One region of the Aquitalea aquatilis genome, then DNA from elsewhere that is predicted to be linked to it. Evidence: predicted binding sites of a transcription regulator. Region 1 holds the regulator's gene; each other region holds the start of a gene.
What was found. Region 1 encodes FNR, which switches genes on or off when oxygen is low (the NO sensors DNR and NnrR bind a similar motif). Its sites were predicted from a motif close to TTGATNNNNATCAA; they were not measured.
Positions count from the first base shown of each region.

Region 1 (8,013 bases):
CCTGCGGCCTGCACCAGTGGCGGCAGGCAGAGCAGGAGGCCAAGGGCCATGCGCAGGAAATGAGAGGACATGCAGGGCTCCGCGAGCTGATTCAACTGTCAGGATAGCAGATGGACAATGATGCCTGTCATCTTGCCAAGGCCGCATGCCGCTTTGTCCGCCTGCGGGTTGGCCTGGGAAAGTCGATTGCTGCTTATTATTTGCGTCAATATAATTAGCTGACTAATTATTTGATGGAGCAGAGCATGAGTCAGTCGCATCAGGAAGTGGCCGAGTTGCTGGGTGCGGTACCCAAGGCCTGGCGGGCGCTGCTGGACCAGCGGCTGCGGCCTTATGGTTTTTCCCAGGCCACCTGGCAGGTACTGCTCAAGCTGGGGCGGGCGGGCGAGCCCTTGCTGCAGAACGAGCTGGCGGCCCGTGTTGGCATCGAACCGGCCTCGCTGGTGCGATTGCTTGACGTGTTGCAGGCCGATGGCTGGATTGTCCGCCAGCAGGATGAGCAGGACCGTCGCGCCAAGCGGATTTGCCTGACGCCCAAGGCGCAGCAGCTGTCCGGTGAGCTGCTGCAGGTGGCTGATGCGCTCAAGGCCGAATTGCTGGATGGGCTGGACCCGCAGGAATTGCAAACCTGCATCAAGGTGCTGGCACAAATCCGCCATGCTGCCGAACAGGCACAGGAAACGGCTGCGTGAGCAAGCGGCTCTTGGTGACGGTGGCGGTGATGGCCGCCACGGTGATGCAGGTGCTGGATACCACCATCGTCAACGTCGCCCTGCCGCAGATGCAGGGCGAGCTGGGGGCGACATCGGACCAGATCAGCTGGGTGCTGACCAGCTATCTGGTGGCTTCCGCCATCTGCATGCCGCTTACCGGCTTTCTGACCGACCGGCTGGGCCGGCGGCGCTATTTGCTATTGTCGATCAGCGGTTTTGTGCTGGCCTCCATGCTGTGTGGCGTGGCGCTGAACCTGGGGCAACTGGTGGCCTTTCGCCTGCTGCAAGGGGTGTTTGGTGCAGCACTGGTGCCCTTGTCGCAAGCGATCATGGTAGACAATTACCCGCGCGAACAGCGCGGCAAGGCCATGGCGATCTGGGGTATGGGGGTGATGGTGGGGCCGATTGCCGGGCCAACGCTGGGCGGCTGGCTGACCGATATGTTCGACTGGCGCTGGACCTTCTTCATCAATCTGCCGGTGGGGCTGCTGTCCTTGTTGCTGGCGCGGCAGGTGCCGGATACGCCACGGCGTGAGCGTGGCATAGACTGGCTGGGCCTGATGATGATTTCGCTGGCCATTGGCGGCATCCAGTATGTGCTGGACCGGGGTAACGGCGATGACTGGTTCTCCAGTGGCGGTATTGTCACCGCAGCCTTGCTGGCGATAGTGGGCGCGGTGGGCTTCATCTGGCGTGGGCTGTCCAGCGAGGCGCACCCGCTATTCGACCTGCACATGTTCAAGGACCGCAACTTTGTCGCGGCCAGCATCGTCATCGCCGCGCTGGGCCTGTCCATGTACGGGGCCATGGTGATCCAGCCCATCATGCTGGAAGGGCTGTTTCACTATCCCACCATGGATACCGGCCTGATCATGGCGCCGCGCGGCATCGCCAGTCTGGTCAGCATGATGATCGTGGGCCGGCTGATCGGCAGGGTGGATTCACGCTATCTGATTGGCAGCGGTTTGCTGATCGGTGCCTGCGGCACCTGGGTCTGTACTCACTACAATCTGGATACCAGCCCATTCTGGTTTGCCTGGCCGGTGCTGCTGCAAGGCTTTGGCCTGGGCATGATCTATGTGCCGCTATCGGCCATGGCCATGTCCACCTTGCCGGCACGCTTGTCGGCCGAGGCTGCGGGGCTGTTCAGCCTGTTGCGCACCATGGGTTCCTCGGTGGGCATTGCCATTGTCAGCACGGCCTATTCGCGCGGTGAGCAGTCGGCCTGGAATGCCATGGTGGGGCAGTTCAATCTGTATAACCCGTGGCTGAGCGACTATCTGGCGCGCATGGGCAAAACCAGCTTGGACAGCACTGCCGCCGTGCAGTTGGCGGCCGAGTTGCAGCGTCAGGCGCTGATGGTGTCGATTGTCGATGTGTACTGGCTGATTACTTACAGCTTTCTGGCCATGCTGCCCTTGTTGCTGCTGCTCAAGCCGCGCCAGGCTGCTGCCGCTGCTCCAGCCGTCGAGGTGGTGATGCACGAATAGCGACCGGCGAGCGGACAATAAAAAACGGCAGCCCGCGGGCTGCCGTTGTCATGCTGTGCAACTGCCTGATTACTTGTTCAGGTGCGGCGCAATGGTGGCCAGCAACTGGGCCAGCACCTTGGGGTTGGCGGCCACGATGTCGCCGGATTCCAGCCATTCCTGTTCGCCGGTCAGGTCGGTCACAATGCCACCTGCCTCTTGCACGATCAGGCTGCCGGCAGCGATGTCCCACGGCTTCAGGTTCAGTTCCCAGAAACCATCAACACGGCCGCAGGCTACATTACACAGGTCGAGCGAGGCTGCGCCTTCGCGACGGACGCCGGCAGTCTTGCCCAGCACATCCTTGAGCATGCCCAGGTACTGGTCGATATAGCTTTGGTCGGAAACCGGGAAGCCGGTGGCGATCACGCATTCATTCATCATGAAGCGCTTGGACACACGGATACGGCGGTCATTCAGGAAGGCACCCACGCCACGGCTGGCGGTGAACAGGTCGTTACGGCTGGGGTCGTACACCACGGCCTGCTGTATCTGACCCTTGTGTGCCAGGGCGATGGAAATGGCGTATTGCTGATGGCCGTGCAGGAAGTTGGTGGTGCCGTCGATGGGGTCGATGATCCACTCGAATTCGGAGGAGCCCACGCCTTTCGCGCCGGACTCTTCTGCTAGAATGGCGTGCTTGGGGTACGCCTCAAGAATCATGTCGACGATGGCCTGCTCGGCAGCGCGGTCCACATCGGTCACAAAGTCATTGTGCTTTTTCTTTTCTACGCGAATGGTATCGAGGTTAAGCGACGCGCGCTGGACAACACTGCCAGCACGGCGAGCGGCTTTAACCGCGATATTGAGCATCGGATGCATTGACGGCCTCTAGAACGGATAGCAGATGTCAGCCAACACGGCTCGACATCTGACGGTAACAATCTGGGTTAAGGAACAAAAAAAGCCGACGCGAGTGCGCGGGCTTTTTGATATGCCCGCTATTTTAATGTGAAACCGCTGATGAATAAACCCCAAGTACCTGATTTTCTGAAAAACATTCGTGTGGTGTTGGCCCGGCCCAACCATCCGGGCAATATCGGCTCGGCTGCCCGGGCCATGAAAACCATGGGCCTGACCCGGCTGTATCTGGTGGAGCCCAAGGTGTTTCCCAGTGATGAAGCCAATGCCCTGGCTTCCGGTGCGGTGGATGTGCTGGAGAGTGCAACCGTGGTGTCCAGCCTGGCCGAGGCCCTGAGCGATGTCACCGTGGCCTGTGCACTGACCAGCCGCCGCCGCGAGCTGACCACCCCGCTGTCCACCCCGCGTGAAACCACGCCGGAGCTGGTGGCACGGGCGCGTGACGGCGAACAGGTGGCGCTGGTGTTCGGTAATGAAACCTTCGGTCTGTCTATCGAGGAAGTTGAACAGTGCAACCGCCTGGTGACCATTCCGGGTAATCCGGATTACTTCTCGCTCAATCTGGCGATGGCAGTGCAGGTGATGACCTACGAGCTGTTCAGCCATACCGAGGTCGATGTGGAGTACCTGCGGCCGGAGAGCGAAACCGCCAGCCTCGGCGAGGTGGAAGGCTTCTGCCAGCATCTGGACCAGACCATGGGTGCCATCGGCTATTACCGTCGCCGCAACAGCGAACGCCTGATGCGCCGCATGCGTGCGCTATTCAATCGCTCCGGCATGTTGCGTGACGAGGTCGATATCCTGCGTGGCCTGATGAAACAGATCCAGCGCGTGGCAGATGGCCATGAGCACGACGGCGAGGCCTGAGCGCGGCTTTCATCTCCCTTACACGCAGCCGGCGCTGCGTGATCTGGCTTTTCTGCTGACCTCTCCTGCGCCCTGGGATAGTGGCCGCAATCTGTCGCCCGCGCAGTTGCTGGGCCCACAGGGCCATGCCTTGCTGGCGGAGCTGGAGGAAAATCCGGCACCGCTCTCACACTGGCTGGCGCAACAGCCTTGCCAGCGGCTTGGCCACTATGCCGAACGCCTGCTGGCTTTCTGGTTCCAGCTGGCTCCGCATATCGAACTGGTGGCGGCCAATGTGCCGGTGCGTGAGGCCGGTGGCCGCACCATCGGCGAATTCGATTTCCTGATCCGGCTGGATGGTGTGCCACTGCACGTGGAAACCGCCAGCAAATTCTATCTGCAGCTGGGACATGGCGCGGACACTCTGGTCGGTCCCAGCCTGCGCGACGCCTGGCCGCTCAAGGCCGCCAAATTACAGGAACAACTGCAACTGGCCCGTCATCCTGCGGCGGCCCGTGTCTTGCCGCCCGGTTTTGCCGGCTGTGCCAGTGCCGCGCGGCTGGCCGGCTGGTTCTTCTATGCCGGTACGCCAGCTGTCCCGGCTGCGCCATTGGCGCCGGAGCAACTGCAAGGCTGGATCAGTCCTTTGCAGCAGCCCTGGCCAAGCTTTTCCAGCGGAGGGCGCTGGATATGGCTATCGCGGCTGGGCTGGCTGGCCCCGGCGCGGGTAGAGCAGGGCATGGTGCGTGAGCAGGATAGCCTGCGCCAAGAGCTGTTGCAGGCGGCGGTACCACAGCTGGTGGCCGAATTGCTGCCGGTGGGGGATGGTTACTGGGAGGAAGTGGCTCGCGGCTTTGTGGTGCCGCCGGGCTGGCCGCAGCAGGACCGATTACAGGCCTTGCTGGCCACTATTGATGGCAGGCCCGCTCCATGAAACGGTTGTTGATTATCTACGCCAGCCAGACTGGCCACACCTTGCAATTGATCGATGCCTTCTGTCAGCCGCTGTTGCCGCTGTGCGCAGAACTCCACATCAGCCGCCTGCCAGCCGCGGAGGCAGGACTGGATGATTTGCTGGCTGCTGATGCCATCGTGCTGGCAACGCCGGAGAACTTTGGCTATATGGCGGGTAAAGTGAAGGATTTTTTTGATCGCACCTATTACCCGGCACAGGGGAAGACCGAGGGTCTGCCCTATCTGATGCTGGTGTCGGCAGGTACGGATGGTCTGGGAGCGATCCAGGCCATGCGCCGCATTGCCTGCGGTTATGGCTGGAAGGAAGTCTTGCCGCCCTTGCTGGCGCAGGGCGAGATATTGCCGCAGCATCGGGAGCAGGCCATGGAGCGGGGCGAGATGCTGGCCGCAGGCATGCTGGTGGGGCGCTGGTAGGGCAGGGCGGGCGGCTTAGCCGACCGGACTAGGTCTTCAGACGAATGGTCGGCCGTGCCAGTAATGCGCAAGATGCAAAAACACCGCAGGCTGCCGGCAAGCAGGGCTGCGGTGTTTCTGGTTGGCTGCTGCTTCAGACGCCGTTGGCGTGGGTGCAGCCGGCAATCAGGTCTTTCAGTGCGTCGGCCTTGATCAGCTGGATGTGCTTGTGATCGACACTCAGCCAGCCCTGCTGCTGGAACTTGGACAGCGTACGGCTGACCGTTTCCAGTTTCAGGCCGAGGAAGCTGCCGATTTCCTCACGGCTCATGCGTAGGATGAAGTCATTGGCAGCAAAGCCGCGTGTGGACAGACGCTGCGACAGGTTGAGCAGGAAGGCCGCCAGGCGTTCTTCCGCTTTCATATTGCCCAGGAGCAGCATGACGTTCTGATCGCGCACGATTTCGCGGCTCATCAGCCGGAAAAAGTGGTGCTGCAGGCTGGGAATATCGCGCCCCAGGCTTTCCATGCGATTGAAGGGCAGCTCGCAGACTTCGCTGTCTTCCAGGGCGATGGCGTCGCAGCCATGCACATTGGAAGAAATGCCATCGAGGCCCATCAGTTCGCCGGACATCAAAAAGCCGGTGACCTGTTCGCGACCGTCCTGGCTGGCGACGCTGGTTTTGAAGAAACCAGTACGCACTGCGAACAGGGACTTGAAGCCCTCGCCGCTGCGGAACAGGTACTCGCCGCGCTTGAGGCGGCGGCTCTGACGGATCACGGCGTCCAGCTGCGTCATTTCGTCGCGGTTCAACCCGATGGGCAGGCAGAGTTCGCGCAGGCTGCAGTTGGAGCAGGACACCTTCAGTGCGTGAATAGTGTGTTGGTTTTGGTCAGACATCGAGTGTTTTGTACAACCCTGTAAAGAAGCTTGACCCTTGTCAAAGCGGAATTCACACGTTTTCCGCAAATTTACCAGTCCACCTGACGTTTGACTATCAATACCCGACGACATGCACACCACCCATCCGTTTTCGCCCACCCACTGTGAGTTCGACCGAGCGTTGATCGAACGTCTTGATGGCTCTGGCCCAAGATACACTTCTTACCCGACGGCCGACCGCTTTACGCCGGCGTTTGGCGAGAAGGACTATAAACACTGGCTGAAGCAACGCCACCTTGGCATGCATCAGAACGCAATATCATTGTACGTTCATATACCGTTCTGCAACACGGTATGTTACTACTGCGGCTGCAACAAGATCATCACCAAAGACAAAAGCCGCGCTGATCGCTACCTCGACTATCTGGAAAAAGAGATCAAGCTGGTGGCCGCCTCACTGGGCTGTCGCGAAAAGCTGATCCAGCTGCATTTTGGTGGTGGTACGCCCACCTTCCTGTCCGATGAACAGCTGGACCGGCTGATGGGCATGCTGCGCACTCACTTCGAATTTTTGCCGGAGGGAGAATATTCCATCGAGATCGATCCGCGCAAGGTGGGTCGCGAGACCGTGCACCATCTGGCAGGTCTGGGCTTTAACCGCATGAGCGTGGGCATCCAGGATTTCGACCCGCAGGTGCAGCAGGCGGTTAATCGCGTGCAGAGCGAAGCCGAGACGCTGGAAGTGATCGATGCCGCCCGCGAAGCGGGTTTCAAGTCGGTCAGTGTCGACCTGATCTACGGCCTGCCGCTGCAGACGCGCGCATCGCTGAAAGCCACGCTGGACAAGGTGATTGCCATCAGTCCGGACCGGCTGGCGCTGTACAACTATGCTCATTTGCCCACGGTGTTCATGCCGCAGCGGCGCATCAACGAAGCGGATCTGCCGACGGCCAGCACCAAGCTGGATATCCTGCAGGATGCGGTAAAAAGCCTGGCGGATGCCGGCTATGTATTTATCGGTATGGACCACTTTGCCAAGCCGGAAGACGACCTGGCCATCGCCTTGCGCCAGGCCCGCCTGCAGCGCAATTTCCAGGGCTATTCCACCCATGCCGACTGCGACATGATCGGTCTTGGTGTCTCGTCCATCGGCAAGGTCGGCCCCTGTTACAGCCAGAATGAGAAGGACCTGGACAGCTATTACGCCGCGCTGGATGAGGGCCGTTTGCCGGTGATGCGCGGCATGGTGCTGGATCAGGACGACATCCTGCGCCGTGGCATCATCCAGGCGCTGATGTGCCGCTTCTCGCTGTCGGTGGAGGCCATCGAGCAGGTGCATGGCATCAATTTCGCTGAATATTTTGCTGAGGAACTGCCGGCCATCCGCGAATATCACAAGCTGGGCTTGCTGACTTTTGACGGTGATTTCCTGATGGTGGAGCCGAAAGGCCGCTTCCTGATCCGCAATATCGCCATGCTGTTCGACCGCCACTTGCGCGAGCGTGAAACCAAGGCGCGTTATTCCAAGACGATTTGACACCCGCAGTGCTGTTTTTTCCAAGGGAAAACCCTGAAAAAAACCGCGAAAAAAAGCCCGCTTGCTGCGGGCTTTTTGTTTGAAAAGTGATGGTTTTTTACAACAGTTTGCCGTGCTTGGATCAACCTTCCGTGGCGTTGTCCGGCAAGGGGAAGGGTTTTTGCTGCCGATGCAGCCGGATAATCGCCTCGCCGGTGGGGCTGGCGACGATATCGCGCAGGGTATAACCATCCAGCACGGTGAAAAAGGCTTGTAGGCCGACATCCAGCGCCGACT
Region 1 is NZ_CP039731.1:418,763-426,775, reverse strand. Features, by position in the region: gene FAZ30_RS02025 (substrate-binding periplasmic protein) at 1-71, opposite strand, end outside; gene FAZ30_RS02020 (MarR family winged helix-turn-helix transcriptional regulator) at 246-692, shown strand; gene FAZ30_RS02015 (DHA2 family efflux MFS transporter permease subunit) at 689-2,203, shown strand; gene FAZ30_RS02010 (inositol monophosphatase family protein) at 2,273-3,064, opposite strand; gene FAZ30_RS02005 (RNA methyltransferase) at 3,206-3,970, shown strand; gene FAZ30_RS02000 (DUF1853 family protein) at 3,948-4,883, shown strand; gene FAZ30_RS01995 (flavodoxin family protein) at 4,880-5,338, shown strand; gene fnr (fumarate/nitrate reduction transcriptional regulator Fnr) at 5,472-6,218, opposite strand; gene hemN (oxygen-independent coproporphyrinogen III oxidase) at 6,331-7,737, shown strand; gene FAZ30_RS01980 (RrF2 family transcriptional regulator) at 7,859-8,013, opposite strand, start outside.

Region 2 (8,013 bases), 1.4 Mb from region 1:
CAGACAGTACAGGTCGTACGGCAAGGCGGCGCAACAACGCAGCAGGGCTTTGCCACCTTGCCCATTCCGAGGTGGCTGGCGAGCGAGCCACAGCAGGCCGGTGAGCGCCGCAGCACAGCTGCCGCAGTGGACATCAAGTCCATGAGGACAGCGCGCAGCGCCGACCACCGGGATGCAAAGGCGCAGCCGTCAGACGCCCGGAATTCAGTCACCCAGGGTGGCGACCAGGATGGCCTTGATCGTGTGCATGCGGTTCTCTGCTTGCTCGAAGGCAATGCAGGCTTCGCTCTCGAACACGTCTTCGGTCACTTCAATGCCATTGGACAGGTCCGGGTATTGCGCGGCAATTTCCTTGCCTACCTTGGTTTCGCTGTTGTGGTAGGCCGGCAGGCAGTGCATGAACTTCACTTGCGGGTTCTGTGCAGCAGCCATCAGCGCGGCATTCACTTGGTAAGGCTTCAGCAGGCGGATACGTTCGGCCCAGACTTCGGCCGGTTCGCCCATCGATACCCACACGTCGGTGTGGATGAAGTCGGTGCCCTTGACGGCTTCGGCGGCATCTTCGGTCAGGGTGATGCGGGCACCGGTCTTGGCGGCGATTTCACGGCATTCGGCTACCAGCTCGTCGGTCGGCCACAGGTGTTTCGGGGCGCCGATGCGCACGTCCATGCCCAGCTTGCTGCCGATTACCAGCAGGGAGTTGCCCATATTGTTGCGGGCGTCACCCAGGTAGGTGTAGCTGATTTGCGAGATCGGCTTGTCGCTGTTTTCCCACATGGTCAGCACGTCGGCCAGCATCTGGGTGGGGTGCCATTCGTCGGTCAGGCCGTTGTAAACCGGTACGCCGGCGAATTTAGCCAGTTCGTTCTCGACCATCTCTTGGTCGAAACCACGGTATTCGATGGCGTCATACATGCGGCCCAGTACGCGGGCGGTGTCTTTCATCGATTCCTTGATACCGATCTGCGAGCCGGACGGTCCGAGGTAGGTAACGTTGGCGCCCTGGTCGTAGCAGGCCACTTCGAAAGCACAGCGGGTACGGGTGGAGGTCTTTTCAAAGATCAGGGCGATGTTCTTGCCCTTCAGGTGTTGCTGTTCGGTGCCGGTGTACTTGGCGCGTTTCAGGTCGCGGGCCAGATCGAGCATGTAGCGGATTTCGCGCGGGGTGAAGTCCAGCATGCGGAGGAAATTGCGGTTGCGCAGATTGAAAGCCATGGTAACACTCCTTGTTTCGGTGCCGGGTGGCGGGCTTGGGCCAACGCCACCGGGCGATATTGATGTGCTTGGTTTGCTGCTGGTGCAGCGACTTAGATCTTCACTTCGTCACGGATGATCGGGCAGGTCATGCAGTGACCACCGCCACGGCCACGGCCCAGTTCGGAGGCCGGAATCTCGATCACTTCCACACCGTGCTGACGCATCAGCTTGTTGGTATGGGTGTTGCGGTCGTAGGCCACCACCACGCGGCGATCCAGTGCCACCACGTTGTTGCCGTCATCCCATTGTTCGCGTTCGCGCTGGTAGGCATCGCCAGCGGTCTGGATGATGTGCACTTCTTTCAGGCCCAGTGCCTGACGGACCACTTCGGTGAAGGCCACGCCTTCGTGACGTTCGAAGCGGATTTCGCCTTCCTTGTCACCGGCATAGATGCTGGTGCAGACGATTTCGTTGACCACGTCCGGGAACACCGACAGCAGGTCGATATCCAGGAAGCTGAACACGGTGTCCAGGTGCATGGCAGCACGCGACTTGGGCATCTGGCAGGCGATGACGCGGGTGGCGCCGCCTTCCTTGCCCAGCACGCTCTTGGCCACTTGCACCACGGCTTGCGGGCTGGTGCGTTCGCCCATGCCGATGAGCACCACGCCGTTGCCGATTGGCATCACATCGCCGCCTTCCAGCGTGGCCGGGCCGTGGTTCTTGTCACAGTCGCCCCACCATACTTTCACCTTGCCGGCGAAGTACGGATGGTGCTGGTAGATGGATTGCAGGATCAGGGTTTCCTGACGGCGAGCCGGCCAGTACATCGGGTTCAGCGTCACGCCTTCATAGATCCAGCAGGACGGGTCGCGCTGGAACAGGCTGTTCGGAATCGGCGGGATGACGAATTCGGACTGGTCCAGATAGCCGCCGAACAGGCCTTTCGGGTCAAACGGCAGTTCAAACTTGGCAATACCACCGATCAGATGTTCGGCCAGTTGGGTAGACGGCATTTCGTCCAGCCAGCTGCGCAGGTCGGTCAGCATGCCGATCCCCACATTGTCGGCCTTGACCTTGCGGTCCAGCAGCCAGCTACGGGCGGCCTTGTCGTCCAGCACTTGGGCCAGGGCGTCGTGGGCTTCGATCACGTGGATGCCGCGCGCACGCATTTGCTCAACCATGAAGGCGTGGTCTTTTTGGGCGCGTTCAACCCAGATCACGTCATCGAACAGCAGGTCGTGGCAGTTGTCGGGGGTGAGACGTTTGTGGGCCAGGCCCGGACGGCACACCATCACGCTACGCAGCTTGCCGCATTCGGAATGAACACCAAATTTAGTCATGATCAAACTCCTTCAATGTGTGGTAAGGGAGTCGGGGAGCGCCTGGTGGGCGCTCCTCATTAAACAGTTGTTGTCTTAGAGGGAGAGCTGACCGGTAATCAGTTCGTAGGTGGCAATGGCACCCAGTACGACGATGATGGCGGCCAGTACGGCTTCAGCACCCTTGAACGGCTTCTCGCCATGTTCTTTCTTGGCCCACAGGTAGAACAGCAGGCCCGGGGCATACAGCACCATCGACAGGAACAGATACTTCACACCAGCGGCGTAGATCAGCCATACACCGTACACACTGGCAATACCGGCAATACTCAGGTCACGGCCCTTGCCTTCACCTGCCTGGTAGCCTTCGCCACGCTGGGCCACCATGAAGGAATACACAGAACACAGCAGGTAAGGAATCAGGATCATCGAGGTCGCCAGCGACAGCAGTGCCAGATAACCGGCCGAGCTGAACAGAGTGATGACCAGGAACAGTTGGATCAGGCCGTTGGTCAGCCACAGCGAGGCAGCAGGCGAACCGTTGGCATTGGTGGTACCGAAAATGCGCGGCATCACGCCATCTTTACCGGCCAGGTAAGGTGCTTCAGCAGCCAGCAGGGTCCAGGCCAGCAGCGCACCACCGACAGAGATCACCAGACCAGCATTCATGATGTTGGCACCCCAGGGACCAATCGCCTTTTCCAGCACATAAGCGGTGGACGGGTTCTTCAGTGCGGCCAGTTCCGGCTGGGTCATCACACCCAGTGCCAGTACCGATACAGCAACCAGCAGGGCAATGGTCAGCAGGAAACCCACTACGGTCGCCTTGCCCACATCACTCATCTTCTCGGCACGGCCAGAGAACATCGAGGCACCTTCGATACCGATGAACACCCACACGGTCACCAGCATGGTGCTCTTCACCTGATCGACGATGGAACCCAGCTTCGGATTACCCCAGAAGTCGAGATTGAAGGTGTCAATCTTGAAGGCAAACACCACCAGGACGATGAACAGCGCCAGCGGTACCAGCTTGGCAATGGTGGTGATGGTGTTGATGAAAGCCGCACCATGCACACCGCGCAATACCAGGAAATGCAAGGCCCACAGCACTACCGAGGCACAGATGATGGCCGTCGGCGTGTTGCCGTCGCCAAAGGCATGGAACCAGAAGCCCAATGCCGAGAACATCACGACAAAGTAGGAAACATTACCGATCCAGGCCGAAATCCAGTAACCCCAGGCCGAGTTGAAGCCCATGTAGTCACCGAAACCGGCTCGGGCATAACCATATACCCCGCCTTCTACTTCCGGTTTGCGGTTGGCCAGCATCTGGAAGGCAAATGCCAGCGTCAGCATGCCCAGAAAGGTAATGGCCCAACCAATGATGATGGCGCCTGCTCCTGCGCCTGCCGCCATGTTCTGCGGTAGCGAGAAGATGCCGCCGCCAATCATGGACCCCACTACCAGTGCGGTGAGTGCACCCAGTTTCAGTTTGGGTGCTCCGCCACCTTGTGCTTCAGTTTCAGTGGACATTTTCGTTCTCCGTGAAATACATTTACCTGAAAACTATCTGTATATTATTAATTTCTTATTCGTTGATGTAATGATAATGGCGAGACCGATCTGATTCCAGAAACGTCAAACACATGTTTGATCAAGATCAAATAGGCAGGGCAGGCAACTTCTGATTGACACTAGGGGTAACGAGGGCGTTATAGGAGGAAGCGGGAAGATATCCCAATAGAATTTTTAAATTCAAAATGCGCAATCATTCACAAAGACAACGTTAAATTGTTTTTACAAATTATCGCAGGCAAAAAAAATGGATACGGCCCACCACCGTATCCACCAACACACACATCAAGAGGAAATCTAGACACCAATCACAATCAGGCCAGCTCAGTCATTCGGGCCGGCGTTTTTCACTTTGCGTGTAATCACTACGATCACTCCCACAACAACCACTGTGGCAAAGACAATGGTGGCCAATCCCAATACACCGACATCGTCGGATAGAAGTTGTCCCAGCAGTTCCATCTTCCACTCCTCTAGCTGGCGGTATGCCGCCTTGATTGATTAGTCGATAGTCATAATAGCCATACTCAAAACAGGGATGTTGATGCAGGTCAAAAATACGCATGCCGGGCAGATTGCTGACCGTCAATGTGGCAAAGCAGATGATGACAGGCAGCATGCTGCCATCAGCACAGAGCGGGATTGCAAATGAAAAACCCCTGCATGCAGGGGTTTTGTCTTGGTACGGCTAGGTGCGATTACTTGCTGCCACCCATGTCCTTGGACAGGAAGAAGGCATCGGAGAAGAATTCGTCTTCCGGCAGCTGGCGCTCCTGAATAAAGCTGCGATGGGCAGACTCCACCATCACCGGTGCGCCACAGGCATACACCTGATAGCCGGACAGATCATCAAAGTCATCCAGCACCGCCTGGTGCACAAAGCCGGTGCGCCCCTGCCATGCATCTTCCGGCAAGGCTTCGGACAACACCGGGATCACGGTGATGTTGGCATGCTCTGCCTGCCAGCTGGCAGCCAGTTCAGCCATGTACAAGTCGGCCTTGGTACGTGCGCCCCAGTACAGCACCATCTGGCGCTGGATGCCATGATGGATGGCATGCTCGATAATGCCCTTGACCGGTGCAAAGCCGGTGCCACTGGCCACCAGAATAATCGGCTTGTCCGACTCTTCGCGCAGGAAGAAAGAACCCAGCGGACCCTTGAAGCGCATGATCTCGCGCTCTTTCATCTGGCTGAAGACATATTCCGAGAAGCTGCCACCCGGCTGATGGCGAATGTGCAATTCCAGGAAGGCATCGTCATGCGGTGCATTGGCGATGGAGAAGCTGCGCTTCTTGCCGTCCTTCATCAGAATGTCGATGTACTGGCCGGCGCGGAATTGCAAGCGTTCCGATACCGGTAGCTTGAGCTTGAGCACAGCCACATCATGCATTTTCACCATGCTTTCCACGCGGCACGGCAGGGTCTTGATCTGGATATCACCGGCACCGGCCACTTCACGGGCTTCGATGGTGACATCGCCCTGTGGGCGGGCACAGCAGAACAGGGTCATACCCTGGACGCGTTCGCTTTCCGGCAGCGCTTTGTCCTGATAGCCATCCTGGCATACTTCGCCTTCCACTACCTTGCCCTTGCAGGCGCCACAGGCACCGTCACGGCAGCCATAAGGCAGGCCGACATTCTGGCGCAAAGCCGCTTCCAGAATGGTTTCATGCGCTTCAACACTGAACGTATGCCCACTCGGGAGCACTTTGACCTGGGAACTCATTGGGTACCTTTATTCCAAATCTGGGTAATATGCTGCCTATGCGTACTTTATTGATTGCAGGTCTGGGCGATGTCGCCCGGCGCGCCCTGCCCGAGCTGGTCCGGCACTGGCGCGTTTTCGCCATTGCCCACCATCCGGCCGCAGCCGAGGCAGCACGCCAGGGCGGCGCCCTACCCATCATGGCCAATCTGGACTGCCAGGATAGCCTGCACAGAATCGCGGGGCTGGCCGATGACGTATGGATTACCGCGCCGCCTCCCGGCAGCGGCGTACGGGACAATCGCACGCGCAAGTTGTTGTACGCACTGGCAAAAGCCGACAGGATACCACAGCGTCTTAGCTATATCAGCACTACTGGCGTGTATGGAAATGGGGATGGAGCCTGGCTGGACGAGTGCTCGCCACTGCAAGCCCAGACCGGGCGCGCCCAACGCCGGGCCGATGCCGAAACCGCATTGCGCGGCTTTGCCGGCCGCCATGGCTGCCAGCTGAATATCTTGCGCGCACCGGGCATTTACGCGCTGGAACGCCTGCCACTGACCCGCTTGTTACAAGGCACGCCCCTGATCCTGCCGGCGGAAGACAGCTATAGCAATCACATCCATGCCGATGATCTGGCGCGCTTGTGCATCGCCAGCCTGCAGCAGCAGCGAGGTGGCATCCGGGTATTCAATGCCTGCGATGACGAACCGCTAACCATCACCGACTGGTATGCCATGCTGGCTGGGGCACTTTCGCTGCCCATGCCACCACAGCTGAGCCGCGCCGAAGTCCGCCAGCAGGTGAGCCCGGCCTTGTGGTCGTATATGGCGGAGTCGCGGCGCATCCGCAATGCGCGCCTGGCGGAGCTGGGCGTCACACTGCGCTATCCCACAGCCCGCCAATTTGTCGCGCAACTGGCGGCAAATCCCGCCTGGCAAGCCGTGGCACTCGCTAAGGCCGGCAAGATTCGGTAACATGCGCGTCTTCCCGCAATTATCTGTTTGAATCACATGGAAAATCCGGCATTCGGGCGCGCCATCAGAAGCTTTGTGCTGCGTCAGGGACATCTCTCGGCAGGCCAGCAGCGCGCCATGGACGAAGGCATGCCCAAATGGGGCATCGAATATCAGGCTGAAGCCATCGATCTGCAGCAGGCTTTTGGTCGCCAGGCTCCCAAGATTCTGGAAATCGGCTTTGGCATGGGTGGAGCAACAGCGGAAATCGCTGCCGCCAACCCCGAGCGCGACTATCTGGGCGTGGAAGTGCATTCGCCAGGCGTGGGTAATCTGTGCAAGCTGATTGCCGAAAAAGAGCTGAGCAATCTGCGCATCATCCGCCACGATGCGGTGGAAGTGCTGGACCACATGCTGGCTGATGGCTGCCTGGACGGGGTGCATATTTTCTTTCCCGACCCCTGGCACAAGAAGCGCCACAACAAGCGCCGGCTGATCCAGGCCCCGCTGGTGGAAAAGCTGGTGAAAAAGCTGAAGCCGGGTGGCTATCTGCACGCAGCCACTGACTGGGAAGACTACGCCATCCAGATCATGGAAGTATTCAGCGCCAATGGTGATCTGGCCAATACCGCTGACGGCTATGCACCGCGCCCGGACTATCGTCCGCTCACCAAGTTCGAAGCCCGCGGCATCAAGCTGGGGCACGGCGTGTGGGACATCATCTTCAGTCGTAAATAAACCATGGCGGGCATCAGCCGCTGGCTGCTGCCCGTTTCAGCAAGTTCTCGATATCCTCCTGCAGTTCATGCGGCTCCACCGCCGGCTCGTAGCGCTTCACCACCCTGCCCTCTGCATCCACCAGAAACTTGGTGAAATTCCACTTCACCGGATGCGGGTGCGGTGTATCCGCCTGGGTCAGCCAGCGCCACAAGGGATCGGCCTGCGCACCGTTTACCTCGACCTTGGCCAGTACCGGAAAGCCAACGGCAAAACGGCTGCTGCAAAAAGCGGCAATATCCTGATCGCTACCTGGTTCCTGCCCGCCAAACTGGTTGCAGGGAAAGGCCAGTACGCTCAAGCCTGCGGATGACAGCTGTTCATGCAGCTGCTGCAGTCCGGCATATTGCCGGGTATAGCCACATTCACTGGCGGTGTTCACCAGCAAAACCACCCGGCCTTGCAGGCTGGCCAGGGGCAATTGACTGCCTGTGGCAGTCAGGGCCGAGAATGCGTAAAGCGTGGTCATGGCTATCT
Region 2 is NZ_CP039731.1:1,862,569-1,870,581, reverse strand. Features, by position in the region: gene FAZ30_RS08730 (ornithine carbamoyltransferase) at 205-1,215, opposite strand; gene FAZ30_RS08725 (arginine deiminase) at 1,308-2,540, opposite strand; gene arcD (arginine-ornithine antiporter) at 2,616-4,055, opposite strand; gene FAZ30_RS08715 (DUF3149 domain-containing protein) at 4,422-4,559, opposite strand; gene FAZ30_RS08710 (CDP-6-deoxy-delta-3,4-glucoseen reductase) at 4,796-5,824, opposite strand; gene FAZ30_RS08705 (Rossmann-fold NAD(P)-binding domain-containing protein) at 5,863-6,780, shown strand; gene trmB (tRNA (guanosine(46)-N7)-methyltransferase TrmB) at 6,817-7,497, shown strand; gene FAZ30_RS08695 (glutathione peroxidase) at 7,511-8,005, opposite strand.
Region 2: a site for FNR is predicted at 4,639-4,652, ahead of FAZ30_RS08715 (DUF3149 domain-containing protein). Genes of this name have one in related genera too.

Region 3 (8,013 bases), 1.7 Mb from region 1:
AAGCTACGCCGTGTGCTACGGCCCATCATTCCACGGCCTCCAGCTTGGGTTTGCCCAGCATCACCACCGGGCCTTGTTCCGGCTTCCATTCCGCCTGTACCCGCCACTGATTGCCCTTGTCTTCCAGCTGTGCATACCAGTGATTGGCCTTGACCAGATCCTTGGCAAAGCTGCCGCTGTACTGATTGGCGGCAATCTTGTGCATGTCGGCGGCCACGTCGTAATCATCCTGCGCCGGGTGAATCAGCTTCAGGATCAGCACATCCGGCAGGGCCTGCTTGCTGGTGGTGTTGACGGTGACGCTGCGGCCATCGCTGCTGAACATGACCTGGGCCGTAATGCCCATGGCGGCTGCGGCCGTGTTGCGACGCAGTTCCATATTGATGGCCTTGCCCTTGTTGTAGTAGTCGTCGGTTACCAGGCCATCATCGGTCTTGATGGCGGTGGTGATGTAAAGCGAACCGACGATGACGGCAGCCAGTGGAAAGCTGATCAAAAACCATACCCAGGGCTCTTTATACCAGGGGCGGGAAACAGGACTGCTCAGTTGCATGACTTACTCTCCGATGAAGCTGGATTTTTCTTCCACATGCAGAACCGGGCTGCTGACCGTTTCTACCTTGAAGTGGATCTCGTGGCTGCCCTTGGTGGCAACCTGGGGATCGGCCTGCACGCGAACACCGAAGCTTTCGGTTTCAGTTGCCTTCACCTTGAGGTGCTTGCTGTCGCTTTGCAGCTTCAGGTCGGGCATGCCGTCTACCGAGATTTTAAACTCTTGATCGCGTTCTGTGGTGTTGATGATCTTGATGGTATAGGCATTTTCCAGCAGGCCGGCATCGGTCTCTTTCACCAGCGAGGCACGGTCACGCAAGATGTCCACCTTGAAGGGTTTGCGCATGGCCAGTGAACCCAGTGCAGCACCCAATACAATCAGCAGCACCACCGTGTACATGATCACACGCGGGCGGCGCAGGTGTTTGACGATGTCTTTTTCCGGGTATTTGCCTTCCAGCGCGTTTTCCGTGGTGTAACGGATCAGGCCGCGCGGGTAGCCCACCTTGTCCATCACTTCGTCACAGGCATCGATACAGGCGGCACAGCCGATGCATTCGTATTGCAGGCCGTTGCGAATGTCGATGCCAACCGGGCAGACCTGTACGCAGATGCCGCAGTTGACGCAGGAACCGAGGCCTTGCTGCTTGAAGTCGACGCCTTTTTTGCGGGCACCACGCGGTTCACCACGGGCTTCGTCATAGGAGATGATCAGGGTGTCGGCATCGAACATCACGCTCTGGAAGCGGGCATAGGGGCACATATACTTGCACACTTGCTCGCGCATGAAGCCGGCCAGCAGGTAGGTGAATCCGGCATAGAAGAAGATCCAGAAGCTTTCCCACGGGCCATAGTCGAAGGTGGGCATGGCCTTGACCAGATCGCGGATGGGGGTGAAATAACCCACCAGCGAGAAGCCGGTCCACAGGCAGAACAGAATCATCAATGCGTGTTTGGTGAGTTTGAGCCTGATCTTGCGCAGGCTCATCGGGGCATTGTCCAGCTTGATGCGCTTGTTGCGGTCGCCTTCCACCCATTGCTCAATCCACAGCATGATCTCGGTGTAGACGGTTTGCGGACAGGAGTAGCCGCACCACAGGCGGCCGGCAATGGTGGTCCAGACAAACAGACCAAAAGCACAGCTCATGAGCAGGGCTGCGAGGTAAACGAAGTCCTGCGGCCAGATGGTCAGGCCGAAGATGTAGAACTTGCGGTTCACCATGTCGAAGAACAGTGCCTGCCGACCATTCCAGGTCAGCCAGGGCAGGCCGAGGAAGGCCAGTTGGGTGCCGAGTACGAAAAGAATACGCCAGTTGTTGAAGATCCCTTTGACGCTACGCGGGTAGATCTTTTTTTGTGCCTCGTACAAGGACACGGTTTCCGGAGCGGCCTTGTGGGAGGGGGGAGTGTGTTCTACTTTGACCGGTATATCTTTGAGCGAATCAGACATGGTGTTTCCCTGAAGAGGATTTCGCAAAGTTCACTCTCAACATGGACTTTGCGCAAGCCTCTTGCCAGCTTTTTCATTATACCGAATTATATATTAATTGTCATAAAGCATACTGCCCGCTTGCGCGGGCAGTATGTCAGCTAAGGCTTACTGCGCCTTGGCGTTGTTGGACAGGCCCCATACATAGGCTGCCAGCAAGTGAACCTTGCCATCGCCCAGGAAGTCCTTCCAGGCCGGCATCTGGTTGTTGCGACCATTGGTGATGGTCTCAATGATGGTCTTTTCAGTACCACCATACAGCCAGATGTTGTCGGTCAGGTTAGGTGCACCCAGTTGCTGGTTACCCTTGCCATCCGGGCCGTGGCAGGCCGCGCAGATGGTGGCAAAGGTTTCCTTGCCACGGCTGGCGCGTTCGGCATCATGCTTCTTGCCGGACAGCGACATCACGTAGTTGGCGGCATCCTTGACCTTCTCTTCACCCAGTGCAGCACCCCAAGCCGGCATCTGGCCGTGGCGACCAGCTTGAATGGTGGTTTCGATGGTTTTTGCATCGCCACCCCACAGCCAGTCGTTGTCGGTCAGGTTCGGGAAGCCCTTGGCACCGCGTGCATCAGAGCCGTGGCACTGTACGCAGTAGGTCTGGAACAGGCGCTTGCCCATTTCCTGTGCCTTGGGATCAGCCGCAACGGCCTTCAGATCCTGTTTCAGGTAGTTGTCGTACAGGGGCTGGTATTTGGCTTCGGCTTGTGCGCGTTCTTCCTTGTACTGACCAACGGAAGTCCAGCCACGAATACCTTGCCATTTGCCCAGGCCCGGGTAGAGCACCAGATAGCAGGCACCGAAGATCAGCGTGATGTAGAACATCAGCATCCACCAGCGCGGCAGAGGATGGTTGTACTCCTCCAGATCGCCATCCCATACATGACCCATGGTCTTGACCTGCTCACCCTTGTTGACCGTGGTCTTGGATTGGGTGAACAACAGCAGGGACAGGCCAACAAAACCTGCAACCACGATGGCCGTGATCCAGATGCCCCAGAAATCGCTTACGAAATCACTCATTGTTTTGCTCCGTTAGAAGCCGACTCATGGTTATCGGCCTCCTGCACCTTGTCGTCGTCGAGAAAGGGCACATTGGCCGCTTCATCGTACCGGTTCTTTGAGCGCCTGCTGTAGGCAATGAACAACACCAGAATAAAGAAGGTGAAGCACATTACGGTGAAGGCAGAGCGCCCAATCGTTACCCAGTCCATGACTTAGCGAACGTTCTTCAGTGCAAGACCCAAGCCCTGCAGGTATGCAATCAGGGCATCCATTTCCGACTTGCCTTCGACCTGAGCCTTGGCTTCGGCGATATCCTTGTCGGTATAGGGAACGCCTACGCTGCGCAGCGCTTCCATTTTCTTCGGCATGATTTCGGCGTCAGCCAGGTTCTTGGACAGCCACGGGAAGGCCGGCATGTTGGATTCCGGTACCACGTCACGCGGATTGGTCAGGTGAACACGGTGCCATTCGTCGGAATAGCGACCGCCTACACGAGCCAGGTCCGGACCGGTACGCTTGGAGCCCCACTGGAAGGGGTGGTCGTAGACCGACTCGCCCGCAACGGAGTAGTGACCATAGCGCTCGGTTTCGGCGCGGAAGGGACGGATCATCTGGGAGTGGCAGTTGTAGCAGCCTTCACGGATGTAGATGTCACGGCCAGCCAGTTGCAGTGCGGTATAGGGCTTGACGCCTGCTACCGGCTGGGTCGTGGACTTCTGGAATGCCAGCGGCAGGATTTCTACCAGGCCGGCAAAGCTGATCACGATCAGCGTGAACACGATGAGATAGCCTACGTGTTCTTCAATCAGTTTCTGGATCTTTTCCATGTTCTTCTACCTTTATCCGCTTAAGCGTGAGCCGATGCGTTAACAGCCGGGATCTTGGCGTCAACAGCGCGGCCACCAGCTACGGTGCGGAAGGTGTTGTAGGCCATCAGCAGCATACCGCTCAGGTACAGCGTACCACCCAGGAAACGTACGAAGTGGTAGGGGTACGTTGCTTTCACGGCTTCAACAAAGGCGTAAGTCAGGGTGCCGTCGGCATTCAGGGCGCGCCACATCAGGCCTTGGGTCACACCCGAGATCCACAGTGCGGCGATGTACAGCACCACGCCTACGGTAGCCAGCCAGAAGTGAGCTTCGATCAGTTTCACGCTGTGCATGGACTCGCGGCCAAACAGACGCGGCAGCAGGTAGTACATGGAACCGATGGTGATGAAGCCTACCCAGCCCAGGGCGCCGGAGTGCACGTGACCGATGGTCCAGTCAGTGTAGTGCGACAGGGCGTTGACGGTCTTGATGGACATCATCGGGCCTTCGAAGGTGGACATACCGTAGAAGGACAGGGAAACCACCAGGAACTTCAGTACCGGATCGGTACGCAGCTTATGCCAGGCACCGGACAGGGTCATGATGCCGTTGATCATGCCACCCCAGCTCGGAGCCAGCAGCACCAGGGAGAACACCATGCCGATGGATTGGGTCCAGTCAGGCAGCGCGGTGTAGTGCAGGTGGTGAGGACCAGCCCACATATAGGTGAAGATCAGCGCCCAGAAGTGCACCACGGACAGACGATAGGAGTAAACCGGACGGCCAGCCTGCTTCGGAACGAAGTAGTACATCATGCCCAGGAAGGCGGCGGTCAGGAAGAAGCCTACGGCGTTATGGCCATACCACCATTGCACCATGGCATCCACGGCACCGGCGTACACGGAGTAGGACTTGGTCAGGGAGACCGGTACGAAGGCGCTGTTGACGATGTGCAGCAGGGCTACCGCCAGGATAAAGGCACCATAGAACCAGTTGGCTACATAGATGTGCTTTACCTTGCGGATGGCGATGGTGCCGAAGAATACGATGGCATACACCACCCAGGTCACGGCGATCATCAGTTTGATCGGCCATTCCAGTTCGGCGTATTCCTTGCCGAAGGTATAACCCAGCGGCAGGGTGATGGCAGCAAGGACGATGATCAGCTGCCAGGCCCAGAAGGTAAAGGCGGCAAGCTTGTCCGAGATGAGTCGTACGTTACAGGTGCGCTGCACGACGTAGTAGGAAGTGGCAAACAGGCCGCAACCGCCAAAGGCGAAAATCACGGCGTTGGTGTGCAGCGGGCGCAAACGACCAAAGTGGAACCAGGGCCCAAAATTGAGCTCCGGCCACACCAATTGGGCCGCAATGATGACGCCCACCAGCATGCCTACAATGCCCCAGACTACGGTCATGATGGCAAACTGGCGCACCACCTTATAGTTATAAGTGGATTGCGTTTCCATTTAGGGTTTTCTCCAAGGTTGCTAACTTAGAACGTGACAAACCATGGCGACTTGATTTCCTGCCCACTGCCCCAAGCTGTAGTTGACAGGAAAGCCGCAGGGGAATCTGATCATTTTCAGATTAGTAAAGCGTTTGACCCGTGCTGACAATTTGCTGCCAAAAAAACTTGGCAAATCATGTCAGACACACGCTTTTTCCCATTTATTCAGCGAGGCATTCTAAAGCAAATACCCATGACGGGCCAGTTGATTAGTATGCTCGCGGGATTTTTACGTCCACCATTTTCTTGATTTCAAGCGAGCGGGCCGCAGGTGCTGAACACCTGATGCCGCTTACTGGGGATTATATTGTCATGTCAGTGCAAGCCCTTGACTTAGGTCAAATCGCCATCGGCCACGACGACTGTATGGACCCGGTGCTAAAATCTGCTGTTTCCGCCCCATCTTCAGGCAGATCATGACCGCCCCAGTTCACTATTCCATCCGTCCGTGCTCACCGCAAAGCCATTGCTTCGAGATTACGCTCAAGGTTGCCAAGCCCGCCAAGAAGGGGCAAGTGTTTACCTTGCCGGCGTGGATTCCCGGCAGTTATCTGATCCGTGAGTTTTCCCGTCATATCGTCAGCATTCAAGCGAGCAGTGCTGGCAAAGAGGTTGGGCTATGCAAGCTGGACAAACACACTTGGCAGGCCGAGCCGGTGGCCGGCAGCCTGACGCTGGTGTATCAGGTCTACGCCTATGATCTGTCAGTGCGGGGTGCTTATCTGGATGAAGAGCGTGGCTTCTTCAATGCCAGCAGCGTTTTCCTGGCGGTAGAGGGATACGAGTCGGTAGCCTGCACGGTGGAGATCCGAGCGCCCAAGGGCAAGGCATTCGCTGACTGGAAAGTAGCCAGCAGCCTGCCGGCGCTGGAGACCGACCGCAATGGTTTCGGCGTGTACCGTGCCGGCGATTACGATGAGCTGCTGGATCACCCGGTGGAGCTGGGGGCGTTTCAGTCGGTCAGCTTCAAGGCCTGCGGCGTGCCGCACCAGTTTGTGGTGTCCGGGCGTTTCCGTGGCGACCTCAAGCGCCTGGCGCGCGACACCAAGAAAATCTGTGAACACCAAATCAAGCTGTTCGGCACCCCCGCACCTTTTGATCGCTATGTTTTCATGCTGTATGTCGGCAAAGACATCTACGGCGGGCTGGAGCATCGCGCCTCGACTGCCTTGGTCGCCAACCGCGACGATTTGCCGCAAGCGGCAGATGAAGCGATCTCGGATGGCTACCTCAAGCTGCTGGGACTGATCAGCCATGAATACTTCCACAGCTGGAATGTAAAACGGATAAAACCCGCTGCCTTCAGCCCTTATGACCTGAGCCGCGAGGGCTATACTCGCCTGCTGTGGGCATTCGAGGGCATTACCTCCTATTACGATGATCTGACTCTGCTGCGCTGCGGCCTGATCGACAGCAAGCGCTATCTTGGCCTGCTGGCGCAGACCATCAGCGGAGTCGAGCGCGGTGCCGGTCGCCTCAAGCAGACGCTGGAAGAATCCAGCTTTGATGCCTGGACCAAATACTATCGCCAGGATGAAAACAGCCCCAACAGCATCGTCAGCTACTACACCAAGGGCTCGCTGGCGGCGCTGGCGCTGGATCTGACCATCCGCCAGCAGACGGATGGCCGCCAGTCGCTGGATGACGTGATGCGTGCCTTGTGGCAAAAGTGGCAGGCCGATGGCCAGGGGCTGGCGGAAGACGAGTGGGAGCAGATTGCCCAGAAGGTCACCGGCCTGGACTTGCAGGCCTTCTTCGACAGCGCCTTGCGCTCCACGGCAGATCTGCCCTTGGCCAACTTGTTGGCAACGCAGGGGCTGGACATGTGCTGGGACTACGCGGATCATGCCGGCGATGCAGGGGGTGTCGGCCCGGTGGCAGCAGACCGTCGGCCACGTGCCAGCCTTGGCGTGAAGACCGCTGCGGACCCGCTGGGCCTGCGGCTGGTCAACGTACTGGATGGCAGCGCAGCACAGCAGGCTGGTCTGGCTGGCGGAGACATACTGATTGCACTGGATGGCCTGAAAGTGGCTGATCTGGACAAGATGCTGGCACGCTATGGCGTGGGGGAAACCGTGACCCTGCATCTGTTCCGCCGCGATGAGCTGCTGGTGCGGGATGTCAGTTTGCAAGCCGTGCCACGGACATGCTGCCGTTTGCAGCTGCTGGGCGAGGAGGCCGGCTGGCTGCGTGGCTAAGGCATTCAGCCACTGGATAGTGCACCCATAACCGGACCGGGGCGGCGATCCCGCCCGGTCCATGAGCAAGACCGGATCAAGCCGGCAACGACTACTAATAGAGAGAAGAACATGGCGCAGCAGCCTCAAGTCAACTATCTGAAAGACTATACCGTTCCCCCTTACCTGGTGGATCGGGTGGATTTGAAGTTTGATATCGAGGACGCACAGACGCGTGTGCACTCGCGTATGGTGGTCAAGCGCAATGACAAGTCTGCTGCTGCCAGCGCGCTGTGGCTGGACGGTTCGGCCCGGCTGCTCAGCCTGACGCTGGATGGCGAGCGGCTGGATGCCTCTGCTTATCAGTTGGCGGCCGACGGTGTGCTGATTCCTGCCGTGCCCGACAGCTTTATCCTGGAAGTGGAAACCGAGCTTGAACCGGCGACCAATACCAGCCTGATGGGCTTGTATGCC
Region 3 is NZ_CP039731.1:2,115,735-2,123,747, forward strand. Features, by position in the region: gene FAZ30_RS09940 (YbaY family lipoprotein) at 1-29, opposite strand, end outside; gene FAZ30_RS09945 (FixH family protein) at 26-553, opposite strand; gene ccoG (cytochrome c oxidase accessory protein CcoG) at 557-2,002, opposite strand; gene ccoP (cytochrome-c oxidase, cbb3-type subunit III) at 2,150-3,064, opposite strand; gene FAZ30_RS09960 (cbb3-type cytochrome oxidase subunit 3) at 3,061-3,255, opposite strand; gene ccoO (cytochrome-c oxidase, cbb3-type subunit II) at 3,259-3,873, opposite strand; gene ccoN (cytochrome-c oxidase, cbb3-type subunit I) at 3,894-5,321, opposite strand; gene FAZ30_RS09975 (M61 family metallopeptidase) at 5,779-7,560, shown strand; gene pepN (aminopeptidase N) at 7,672-8,013, shown strand, end outside.
Region 3: a site for FNR is predicted at 5,691-5,704, ahead of FAZ30_RS09975 (M61 family metallopeptidase). Genes of this name have one in related genera too.